3 regions of the Saccharopolyspora sp. CA-218241 genome follow, and region 2 is predicted to be linked to each of the others. Evidence: riboswitches for the same ligand, from Rfam matches in the RefSeq annotation. Region 2 holds a riboswitch; each other region holds the start of a gene.
The links. Region 2 has a riboswitch for glycine ahead of gcvT (glycine cleavage system aminomethyltransferase GcvT). Riboswitches for the same ligand answer to the same signal wherever they lie in the genome.

Region 1 (3,923 bases), 540 kb from region 2:
CGGTGATCAGCGGACCGCCACCCGCCTGGGCGACCGCCACCCGCGCGGCGGCGAGGTTCGCGGCCAGCACGTCGACGTGGTGCACCCCCTCGCCCGTGACCCCGGTGGCTTCCATCACCGGCACCGCGACCGGCGTGCCGCTGGGCAGCATCGCGGACAGCAGCCCAGCACCCTCGCGCAACCGGCGCGCGGTCGGCGACGCCGACGCCTGCCACTGCGCGAACTCGACGACCGCCACGGGCGTCCTCCCCCTCACCGACTCCGGACATGACTATTGCTCACCGCGCATAGCCATGCAACCACCGGGGGTGACAGCAGGGGAACTTTCCTGTCACCGGTGACAGGAAGGTTCCCCTGCTGCCACATCCGAAGCGGACGAACCGGACCGGCAGGCGACCTCGAGCCGAATGCCGACGTTGCCGCGCACCGCATTGGAATACGGGCACACCGAGTCGGCCCTCTCGACGAGCCGCTACCCGTGCTCGCGCTCCACACCGGGCACCGAGACGACCAGTGCCACGCCGAGCTGGAACCCGTCGGCACCGTTGTCGCCGATACCGACCCGTGCCGTGACCGACGAGTCGGTGAGCTGGACCTCCTCCTTGCGCGTGACCAGTGCAGCGCGCTGTGGAAGCAGGCCGCGTATCCGGCGGCGAACAAACTGCTCGCGCTCCCACAGCACGAGCAGCACCAGGTACTGCGGGTAGGTGAGCGAGAGCCCGTCGAGCAGCGGACGGCAGAGGTTCGTGAACGCCCGCGACGCGCTGTAGAGCGCGAAGCACAGTTGGGCGTCCAGCGACAGCGCGACTCCGAGGACTCCACGAGATCACGGGAGCGCGCAATTCAACTGCGCACAATCGACCAGCCGCGGACGCGCCGCCCCTGCCGAGGTGTGATCGGATGTGCCGACTGCACCAGAGGAGGTACCGCATGGCCGAGCTGCAGATCGAGGAAGTCACCGCGGGCGACGGCGCCGAGGCGAAGCCGGGCGACACCGTGCACGTCCACTACGTCGGCACGCTGGCCGACGGGAGCAAGTTCGATTCGTCGCGGGATCGCGGCGAGCCGCTGGTGTTCCCGCTCGGCGAAGGGCACGTCATCGAGGGCTGGGACAAGGGCGTCGTCGGCATGCGCGTCGGCGACGTCCGCAAGCTCGTGGTCCCGCCCCACCAGGCCTACGGCGACCGCGGCGTGCCGCCGGTCATCCCGCCCGCCGCGACCCTGCACTTCGAGGTCGAACTGGTCGGGATCGGCTGAGCAGGTGCGAGCAGGGGAACCTTCCTCTCACCCGTGACAGGAAGGTTCCCCTGCTGCCAACCGAGGCCGGACGCGCGCGGCCGCACGAGCGGTGGGAGGAAAGTTCCCCTGCTCGCGCGCGAACAGGCCGGAACCGGTCAGCCGATGAGTTCGGCGTACTGCTCGGCGGTGAGGACCGGGCCGCTCGCGGTGACGCGCACCTCGAGCAGCCAGCCGCTGCCGAAGGGCTCGGCGTTGACCAGCGCGGGATCGTCCACGACCGCCTCGTTGACGGCGACCACCTCGCCGGTCACCGGCGCGAACAGGTCGCTGACCGACTTGGTGGACTCCAGTTCGCCGCAGGACTGGCCCGATTCGATCGTGTCGCCGACGTCGGGGAGCTGCACGTACACGATGTCGCCGAGGGCCTCGGCCGCGTGCTGGGTGATGCCGATCCGGACCAGCTCGTCGCGGTCCTCGATCCACTCGTGCTCTTCGGTGTAGCTCAGGTTCGCAGGCAGCGTCATCTCGGGAGGCTCCATCGCTTCAGGGGCACGCGGGTGCCCGGGTGTGCTGGGCCTCCCCCTCTGTTTCGGAACCTGAGAGCTTCGCCGCGCGAGCAGCTTGCACCGTGGGTGGGCGTCCTCGTCGACGCGCGCTTTCCAGAGTTGCCTGGCCCGGACGGTCATGGGTGCCTGAGAGTGTGCGGGGAGTCTTGCTCCTTCGGCGCCGTGGTTGCGCTCGGTGAGCGGCCACGGGCTCTCCCGCCCGGGATCATCGGCCGATATGCGATTGTCGACGTGCTCAGCAACGATAATCGCGCCTGCCCGGGTGTCAATGCCTCCCGCCCGGTGGGCCGGAGGAAGGGACAGGGGTGCGCGGCGTCCGGGAGCTGCTCGATCGCATGAGCCCGGCCCTGCTGCGCCCGGTGGTCGTTCCGGACCCGACGCGCCGCGTCACCGACGTGGTCATCGCCGAACCGGGTGAGCGACCATCCGCCGGAACGGGGGATCTCGTGCTGGGCGTGGCGGTCACCGATGGTGCCGACGCCGCGGAACTGGTACGCGCGTGCGCTGACCTCGACGCGGCGGCGGTGCTGCTCAAACCACCGCTGGCCGAGCGGCCGGCCGTGGTCGCGGCCGCGGAGCGGGCCGAGATCGCGCTGGTCGAGGTGCGTTCCGGGACCGCGTGGGCCCAACTGGTGTGGCTGGTCCGCGCGGCGCTGGCCGAGGGATCGGACGGCGACCCGCGCGGCGGCGGGCGCGACGACCTGTTCCGGTTGGCCGACGCGGTCGCCGAGGTGGTGGACGCGCCGGTGACCATCGAGGACGCCCGCTCGCAGGTGCTCGCGTACTCCGCGCGGCAGGACATGATCGATCCGGCCCGGGTGTCGACGATCATGGGACGCGGCCAGCCCGCCGACGTGCTCGCGAAATTCCGGGCGCGCGGCACGTTCCGGCAGCTCAGCAAGGGCAGCGCGACGATCTTCGTACCCGCCCAGCAGGACGGCACGCTGCCTCGCCTGGTCGTCGCGCTGCGGGTGGGCGGCGAGTTGCTCGGGTCGATGTGGGCGGTGGTCCCCGACGAGGTCGGCGAGGAACGGGCGGCCGCCTTCGCCGAGACCGCGCCGCTGGTCGCGCTGCAACTGCTGCGCTGGCGGTCCCTCGCCGACACCGAACGGCAGCGCACCGCCGAACAGGTCCGGTTGCTGCTGGAAGGCCGCGCGGGTTGGCGGACCGCGGCGGACGAACTCGCCGTGCGCGACCGGCCGCACCGGGTCGTCGCCATCGACGTCGCCTCCGGCGACGCACCCGCCGAGGCGCACCGGTTGTCGACGTGGGAACGGCTCGACCGCGGCGTCGGACAGCGTCCCCTGCTGACCGAGATCGGCACGCTCCTCTACGCGGTGGTCCCCGACGACGACGCCGGATGGCCCGCGCTGCGCGCCGCGCTGCTGGACGACCGGTCGCCCAATCGACCGCTGATCGCAGTCGGCGGCCCGTCCCCGGTGAGCGGTCTGGCGGACTCGCGAGCCGAAGCCGAGGAGCTGATCGGGTTGCTGCGCGGCGGGCGGGTTCGGGGCCCGGTCGCGGTGCACGAGCAGGTGTGGCACCGGGTGGTGGTGCATCGCGCCTCCGTCGCCGGACCCGAGATCGGCGCTCTCGGTCCGCTGCGACTGCTGCGCGAGCACGATCGCGCACAGGGCACCGACTACCTCAGCACCCTGCACGCCTGGCTACGCCACCCCGGACGGCCGCGCGCGGCGGCCGACGAGCTCCGCGTGCACCCCAACACGTTCCGCTACCGCATGAAGCGCCTGGTCGAGATCGCACCGGTCGACCTCGACGACCCCGACGTCCGCACCGCCCTGCTCATCCAGCTCGCCACCGACCGCTGGACCCGCGACCGGTAGACGACCGGCGGCATGGCAGCAGGGGAACCTTCCTGTCACCGGTGAGAGGAAAGTTCCCCTGCTGCCATCGGTGGGAGGAAGGTTCCCCTGCTGCCACCGTCACCCCGCCGCCGCGATGGCAGGGGCCGGTGGACTGTGCCACGGTGACGGCGAGCGCGAAGGCGGCGACGGGGAAGGCCGTGATGACAGGATTCCGCCCCGCCCTGGGGCTGACCGCCGAGCAGGTGCGCGAGGTGGTCGAGTTGGCCGGCCGAGCGCCCTCGCTGCACAACGT
Region 2 (3,923 bases):
CGATCCACTCCGAGCCTTCCTTGCGCGCGGTGGTGCGCAGGTTCTTGGCGTCGGACCCGGCGCCCGGCTCGGTGATCGCGAAGCAGGACTTGCGGGTGCCCTCGATGGTGGGCAGCAGGTACTCCCGCTTCTGCTCCTCGTTGGCGTGGTAGAGGATGTTGTCGGCGTACCCGCCGAACCGGAACGGCACGAAGGTGCGGCCCAGCTCGGCCTCGATGAGCGCCGACATCACGGCGGAGAGGTCCATCCCGCCGTACTCCTCCGGGGTCTGCACGCCCCAGAAGCCCGCCTGCTTGGCCTTGTCCTGGAGCTCCCGCTGCTCGTCCTTGGTGAGGCCGCGCTCGCCGGCGCGCTCCCGGCGCAGCACCTCCGGCTCCAGCGGCACCAGCTCGCGCTGGACGAAGTTGCGAACCCAGTCGCGGATGTCGCGCTCGGTCTCCGACAGCGAGAAGTCGACCATGGGGCTTTCCTTTCCGCGCCCTGTGACTAACGGCGTTAGTTTTATGGGAGTCTAGAACCGCCGCGACGAGGCCCGCAAGGGTGTTCCGAGGAGGAGGGACCGTGCCCCGCCCCAGCAATCCCCTGCTGACGCCGGACCGCATCCGGCTGGCCGGTCTGGAGATCATCGACGAGCTCGGGCTGGAAGCGCTGTCCATGCGGCGGCTCGCCGACCGGCTCGGCGTCAAGGCCGCGTCGCTCTACAACCACGTGCCCGGCAAGGACGAACTGCTGCACGAGATCGCCGACGGCGTGATGCGCGCCGTGGACGTCAGCGGCTTCGAGCAGGACTGGGCGACCGGGCTGCGCACCTGGGCGCGCTCGTTCCGGGCCGCGCTCATCGCGCACCCCCACCTGGTCCCGTTCCTGGCCTCCGGTCCGGCCCGGCGGGAGACCGCGCTGCGCCGCGCCGACGCCGTGCACGGCGGGCTCACCTCGGCGGGCTGGCCGCAGCGGTACGCGACGATGATCGGCGCCTCCACCAAGTACCTGGTGGTCGGCTCGGCGATGGGCTCATTCTCGGCCGGTTTCCCGGACGAGGCGGAGCTCTACGACGAGCGCTTCCCCCACCTGGACCGGGCCCACCTGCTGCGCGAGCACGCGGCCGAGATCGACGCGGACAGCTTCGAGCTCGCACTCACCGCCCTGGTCGACAGCCTGACCCGCCTCCACCACGACCTCACCACCCAGCCCGGCTGAGTCACCCGCACCGCATCGCGATCGGACCACAACACCTTCCACTGAGATCACCCTCGCGTTGTGTTGACTGGCTTCGCGCACCTCCGTAGCGTCCGAATCCGACCGGCCCACAACTCAAGACCGCGCCGACGACGTCGTGCGGGAGAGACCCCAGCGTCACGGGGCGCCGAAGGAGCAATCTCCCCAAGAAACTCTCAGGCACCGGCACCGCGCGACAGCAGGCGAACACGGAGAAAAGCAGGAGCCCCGCTCCTCGCCCACGGTGCAAGCCGCCCGGTGTCCTGGCGCCGGACCGCGGTGAAACTCTCAGGCCAATGACTCCGGGGAGACCCCGACCAGCGCGAACCCGCGCAGGTCGACGTCGGGGTGCCCCGGATAAGGTTGTGCTTCGCGCGGCTGACCGGCCCCTCGTCCGCCGACCCGCGCCCACCAGGAGGAGCCATAGCCATGTCGTCGCCACGACGGACCCTGCTGCACGAGGTGCACGAGTCGCTCGGCGCCACCTTCACCGAGTTCGCGGGCTGGCGGATGCCGCTGCGGTACTCCGGTGACACCGCCGAGCACCACGCCGTGCGCACCGCCGCCGGGCTGTTCGATCTCACCCACATGGGCGAGCTCCGGATCAGCGGCCCGCAGGCCGCCGAGGCCCTGGACCACGCGCTGGTGGCGAAGGCGTCGGGGATCAAGCCGGGCCGCGCCCGCTACACGATGCTCTGCGACGAGCGGGGCGGCGTGCTCGACGACCTCATCGTCTACCGGCTCACCGAGCAGGAGTACCTGGTGGTGGCCAACGCCGCGAACGCCGCGGTGGTCGCCGCCGAGCTCGCCGAGCGCGTCGGCGGGTTCGACGCCGAGTTCGCCGACGTCTCCGAGGAGTACGCGCTGCTGGCGGTGCAGGGACCCCGCGCCGCCGCGATCCTGGCCCCGCTGACCGACACCGACCTCACCGAGGTCAAGTACTTCGCCGGCTACCGGAGCGCGGTGGCCGGTCACCCGGTGCTGCTGGCCCGCACCGGTTACACCGGCGAGGACGGCTTCGAGCTGTTCACCGCGCCGGGCGACGCGGCGGCCATCTGGCAGGCGCTGACCGAGGCGGGCGCCGAGCACGAGCTGCGGCCCGCCGGGCTGTCCTGCCGGGACACGCTGCGGCTGGAGGCCGGGATGCCGCTGCACGGCCACGAGCTCTCCACCGAGCTGACCCCGTTCCACGCCAACCTGGGCCGGGTGGTCAAGCTCGACAAGCCGGGCGACTTCGTCGGCAAGGCGGCGCTGGCCGCGGTCGCCGAGCAGCCCACCGCCCGCACCCTGGTCGGGCTGACCACCGACCAGCGCCGCGCTCCCCGGCACGGCTACCGGGTCCTCGACGACGCGGGCACCGAGGTCGGCGAGGTCACCAGCGGTGCGCCGTCGCCGACGCTGGGGCACCCGGTGGCGATGGCCTACGTGGACCGGGCGCACAGCGCGCCGGGCACCGCGCTGCAGGTGGACATCCGGGGCAGGACCGCGCCCGTGGAGGTCGTCGAGCTCCCCTTCTACCGCCGCAACGCCTGAGAGATCACTACAGGAGGCAACACCATGTCGACACCTGACCTGTTCAACGACCAGCTCGCCGCGGTCGACCCCGAGGTGGCGGCGGCGGTCGGTGCCGAGTTGAACCGCCAGCAGGCGACGTTGGAGATGATCGCTTCGGAGAATTTCGCGCCGCGGTCGGTGCTGGAGGCGCAGGGTTCGGTCCTGACCAACAAGTACGCCGAGGGCTATCCGGGCAAGCGGTACTACGGTGGCTGCGAGCACGTCGACGTGGTCGAGCGGCTGGCCATCGACCGGGTCAAGGCGTTGTTCGGTGCGGAGTACGCCAACGTCCAGCCGCACTCGGGGGCGCAGGCCAACGCCGCGGCGATGTTCGCGCTGCTCAAGCCGGGTGACACCATCATGGGTCTGGATCTGGCGCACGGTGGTCACCTGACCCACGGGATGAAGATCAATTTCTCCGGCAAGCTGTACAACGTGGTGCCCTACACGGTGCGCGACGACGACCACCGGGTCGACATGGACGAGGTCGCCCGCCTGGCCCGGGAGAACCGGCCGCAGCTCATCGTCGCGGGCTGGTCGGCCTACCCGCGGCAGCTCGACTTCGCCCGGTTCCGCGAGATCGCCGACGAGGTCGGCGCCTATCTGATGGTCGACATGGCGCACTTCGCCGGGCTGGTGGCCGCCGGGCTGCACCCGAACCCGGTGCCGCACGCCCACGTGGTCACCACGACCACGCACAAGACCCTCGGCGGTCCGCGCGGCGGGGTGATCCTGTCCGCCGACACCGCGCTGGCCAAGAAGTTCAACTCCGCGGTGTTCCCCGGGCAGCAGGGCGGGCCGCTGGAGCACGTGATCGCGGGCAAGGCGGTGTCGTTCAAGGTCGCGGCCTCGGCGGAGTTCGCCGACCGGCAGCGCCGCACCGTGGCCGGGGCCAAGCTGCTCGCCGAGCGGCTCCAGGCCGACGACGCCCGCTCCGCCGGGATCTCCCTGGTCTCCGGCGGCACCGACGTGCACCTGGTGCTGGTGGACCTGCGCCACTCCGAGCTGGACGGCAAGCAGGCCGAGGACCGGCTGCACGAGATCGGCATCACGGTCAACCGCAACGCGGTGCCCAACGACCCGCGACCGCCGATGACCACCTCCGGGCTGCGCATCGGCACCCCGGCACTGGCCACCCGCGGCTTCGGCGACAC
Region 3 (3,923 bases), 1.5 Mb from region 2:
ACGAATCCGTGCTCGACGAGGCGGGCTTGATCATCCCGGACGAGCAGGAGGACGAAGTGGAGAAGTTCCGCGAGTTCCTCGACTCGGTGTCGCCGGAGGACTTCCGCGGCGCCGACACCTGACGTTCGCCCGGAGAGCGGCTTCCCGACCCCCGCGAACGCCTTCGCGGGGGTCGGCTCGTCGGGTCACCCGCGCGTCGCGTTGACCTGCCCACCGGACCGGCCTACCGTCGGATGATGCGAATTGCTCCGGTGTGATTCCGCCGGTGAGCAGGGGTTCGCGGTCCCGGATCGTCGACCCGGGAACCGGTGGTCGGCTCCGTGCCGGACGAGGGGAGGCAGGCGTGGTCGAGGAAGCACCCGGCGAGGATGCTGCCCGAGGTCGGGACGAGCCGGCGCCTGACGCCGCGCTGCCCGACGAGCTCGTCGGCTACCGGGGCCCCGCTGCCTGCCAGATCGCCGGCATCACCTACCGCCAGCTCGACTACTGGGCCCGCACCAAGCTGGTCCGCCCCTCGATAAGGAGCGCCGCCGGGTCGGGCTCGCAGCGCCTCTACTCGTTCAAGGACATCCTGGTCCTCAAGGTCGTCAAGCGCCTGCTGGACACCGGCGTCTCGCTGCACAACATCCGGGTCGCGGTGGACCACCTGCGCCACCGCGGGGTCGAGGACCTCGCCCGCCTGACCCTGTTCAGCGATGGCACCACGGTCTACGAGTGCACCTCCCCGGAGGAGGTCGTCGACCTGCTCCAGGGTGGTCAGGGCGTGTTCGGCATCGCGGTCAGCGGTGCCGTCCGGGAGATCAGCGGCACCATCCACGAGTTCCCGGCCGAGCGGGCGGACGGTCTGGTGTCCGAACCCGCCGTGGGTGACGAACTGGCCCGTCGCCGGAGGGACCGGCAGACCGGCTGATCGGGTAGGCTTCGCGGCATCGTCGACCCCGTGCGGGAGAGTCCGGCAAGGCTACGGCCGAGTCGGCGCCGAAGGAGCAACCCTCCCCGACAACCTCTCAGGCCCACCGGACCGCACGGGCGAGATACCTCTGGAAAGAGGGCGCACCACAGCCGTGGTGCCGTCCCGCCGACGGTGCAAGCCCGGTCCGCCGGGTGAAGCTCTCAGGCGTTCGCGCTGCGAACAGTGACAGAGGGGGAGAGCGGAGCAGTCCGCTGCCCGCCCCCTGTGTTCGCCGCGATGAGTGAGGTGTTGGCGATGACCGAAGTGAACCACGACCGCATTCCGATCGCCGCGCTGGAGCACGGCACGCCGTTCGCCGACCGGCACGTCGGCCCGCGGCCCGCCGAGCTGGCCCGGATGCTCGACGTGATCGGCGTGGGCTCGCTGGAGGAGCTGGGCCAGCGCGCGGTACCCGACGGCGTCCGCGAGCGCGACCTGGCGCTGGCGCTGCCCGACCCGGCCAACGAGGCGGACGCGCTGGCCGAGCTGCGCGCGCTGGCCGACCGCTGCGCGCCGCACACCGAGATGATCGGCCTCGGCTACCACGGCACCACGACGCCGCCGGTGATCCTGCGCAACGTGCTGGAGAACCCGGCCTGGTACACCGCCTACACGCCGTACCAGCCGGAGATCTCGCAGGGCAGGCTGGAAGCGCTGCTGAACTTCCAGACGGTGGTCGCCGACCTCACCGGGGTCCCGCTGGCCAACGCCTCGATGCTGGACGAGTCCACCGCCGCCGCCGAGGGCATGACCCTGGTCCGCCGCGCGGGCAAGGCGAAGTCCGCCGTGTTCGTCGTCGACGCCGATGCCCTGCCGCAGACCATCGAGGTGGTGCGGACCCGCGCCGAGCCGCTGGGCATCGAGGTGGTCGTCGCCGACCTCTCCGCCGGGGCCGCCGGGCTGCCGGACGGCGAGTTCTTCGGTGCCCTGCTGGCCTACCCGGGCGCCTCCGGGGCGGTGCGGGACCAGGAGGAGCTCATCGCCGAGGTCCACCGGCGCGGCGCGATGGCCGTGGTCTCGGCGGACCTGCTCGCCCTGACCCTGCTGCGCCCGCCGGGCGAGGTCGGCGCCGACGTGGTGGTGGGCACCACCCAGCGCTTCGGCGTGCCGATGGGCTTCGGCGGCCCGCACGCCGGATACATGGCGGTCCGCAAGGGCCTGGAGCGCCAGCTCCCGGGCAGGCTGGTCGGGGTCAGCGTGGACGCGGGCGGTGACCTGGCCTACCGGCTGGCCCTGCAGACCCGCGAGCAGCACATCCGGCGGGAGAAGGCGACCAGCAACATCTGCACCGCGCAGGTGCTGCTCGCCGTGGTGGCCTCGATGTACGCCGTCTACCACGGACCCGAGGGGCTGCGGGCGATCGCCACCCGCGCGCACCGGTTCGCCGCGCTCCTGGCCGAGCAGCTCCGCCGCGGCGGGGTCGAGGTGGTGCACGGCGGGTTCTTCGACACCGTGGTGGCCGCGGTGCCGGGGGCCGCCGACGAGGTGGTGGCCCGCGCCCGGCGCGGCGGGATCAACCTGCGCCGGGTGGACGCCGACCACGTCGGCGTGAGCTGCGACGAGACCACGACCCGGGAGCACCTCGCGGTGGTGTTCGAGGCGTTCGGCCTGAACTCCGGGGCGCTGGTCGGCCTGGACGAGCTCGACGCCGCCACGCCCGACGCGCTGCCCACCGCGCTGCGGCGCACCTCCGAGTACCTGACCCACCCGGTGTTCCACACCCACCGGTCGGAGACCGCGCTGCTGCGCTACCTGCGGCGACTCTCGGACAAGGACATCGCGCTGGACCGCAGCATGATCCCGCTGGGCTCGTGCACCATGAAGCTCAACGCGACCGCGGAGATGGAGCCGATCACCTGGCCGCAGTTCTCCGCGCTGCACCCGTTCGCCCCGGCCGAGGACGCGGCCGGGCTGCTCGAGGTGGTCGCCGACCTGGAGCGGTGGCTGGCCGAGGTCACCGGCTACGACGCGGTGAGCCTTCAGCCGAACGCGGGCAGCCAGGGCGAGTTCGCCGGGCTGCTGGCCATCCGCGCCTACCACCACGCCCGTGGTGAAGCGCAGCGCGACGTGTGCCTGATCCCGGCCAGCGCGCACGGCACCAACGCCGCCAGCGCGGTGATGGCGGGGTTGCGCGTGGTCGTGGTGCGCTGCGACGACGCGGGCAACATCGAGCTGGACCACCTGCGCGAACTCGTCGCGGAGCACGCCGCCGACCTGGCCGCGATCATGATCACCTACCCGTCCACGCACGGCGTCTACGAGGACACCGTGCGCGAGGTGTGCGGACTCGTGCACCGCGGCGGCGGCCAGGTCTACGTCGACGGCGCGAACCTCAACGCGCTGATCGGCCTGGCGCGGATGGGCGAGTTCGGGGCGGACGTCTCGCACCTGAACCTGCACAAGACGTTCTGCATCCCGCACGGCGGCGGCGGGCCGGGCGTGGGGCCGATCGGCGTCCGGGAGCACCTCGCGCCGTTCCTGCCCAACCACCCGTTGCAGCCCGCGGCGGGTCCCGAGACGGGGGTGGGGCCGATCAGCGCCGCGCCCTGGGGCAGCGCTTCCATCCTGCCCATTTCGTGGGCCTACATCCGCATGATGGGCGGTGACGGCTTGCGCCGGGCCACCCTCACGGCGGTCGCCGCGGCCAACTACGTCGCCCGCCGCATCGACGGCTACTTCCCGGTGCTCTACACCGGCCAGGGCGGCTACGTCGCCCACGAGTGCATCCTCGACCTGCGCCAGATCAGCAAGACCAGCGGGATCTCGGTGGACGACGTGGCCAAGCGGCTGACCGACTACGGCATCCACGCGCCGACCATGTCCTTCCCCGTGGCCGGCACCCTCATGGTGGAGCCGACCGAGAGCGAGGACCTGGCCGAGCTCGACCGGTTCTGCGAGGCCATGATCGCCATCCGGGCCGAGATCGACAAGGTCGTGGCCGGGCAGTGGCCCGCCGACGACAACCCGCTGG

Region 1: linked by a shared signal. The riboswitch ahead of gcvH (glycine cleavage system protein GcvH) and the one ahead of gcvT (glycine cleavage system aminomethyltransferase GcvT) in region 2 are both predicted to bind glycine.
Region 3: linked by a shared signal. The riboswitch ahead of gcvP (aminomethyl-transferring glycine dehydrogenase) and the one ahead of gcvT (glycine cleavage system aminomethyltransferase GcvT) in region 2 are both predicted to bind glycine.

Annotation. Positions count from the first base shown of each region.
Region 1 covers NZ_CP191860.1:4,863,712-4,867,634, forward strand. Annotated here, with positions in the region: gene ACQP0T_RS23140 (arginase family protein) at 1-238, opposite strand, end outside; gene ACQP0T_RS23145 (hypothetical protein) at 473-691, opposite strand; partial or broken gene ACQP0T_RS23150 (MarR family transcriptional regulator) at 671-802, opposite strand; gene ACQP0T_RS23155 (FKBP-type peptidyl-prolyl cis-trans isomerase) at 931-1,257, shown strand; gene gcvH (glycine cleavage system protein GcvH) at 1,395-1,763, opposite strand; glycine riboswitch at 1,814-1,908, opposite strand; glycine riboswitch at 1,909-2,013, opposite strand; gene ACQP0T_RS23165 (PucR family transcriptional regulator) at 2,111-3,649, shown strand; gene ACQP0T_RS23170 (Acg family FMN-binding oxidoreductase) at 3,832-3,923, shown strand, end outside.
Region 2 covers NZ_CP191860.1:4,322,402-4,326,324, forward strand. Annotated here, with positions in the region: gene ACQP0T_RS20605 (acyl-CoA dehydrogenase family protein) at 1-460, opposite strand, end outside; gene ACQP0T_RS20610 (TetR/AcrR family transcriptional regulator) at 562-1,197, shown strand; glycine riboswitch at 1,327-1,417, shown strand; glycine riboswitch at 1,418-1,528, shown strand; gene gcvT (glycine cleavage system aminomethyltransferase GcvT) at 1,645-2,748, shown strand; gene glyA (serine hydroxymethyltransferase) at 2,773-3,923, shown strand, end outside.
Region 3 covers NZ_CP191860.1:2,826,994-2,830,916, forward strand. Annotated here, with positions in the region: gene ACQP0T_RS13445 (bifunctional nuclease family protein) at 1-122, shown strand, start outside; gene ACQP0T_RS13450 (MerR family transcriptional regulator) at 344-910, shown strand; glycine riboswitch at 934-1,034, shown strand; gene gcvP (aminomethyl-transferring glycine dehydrogenase) at 1,208-3,923, shown strand, end outside.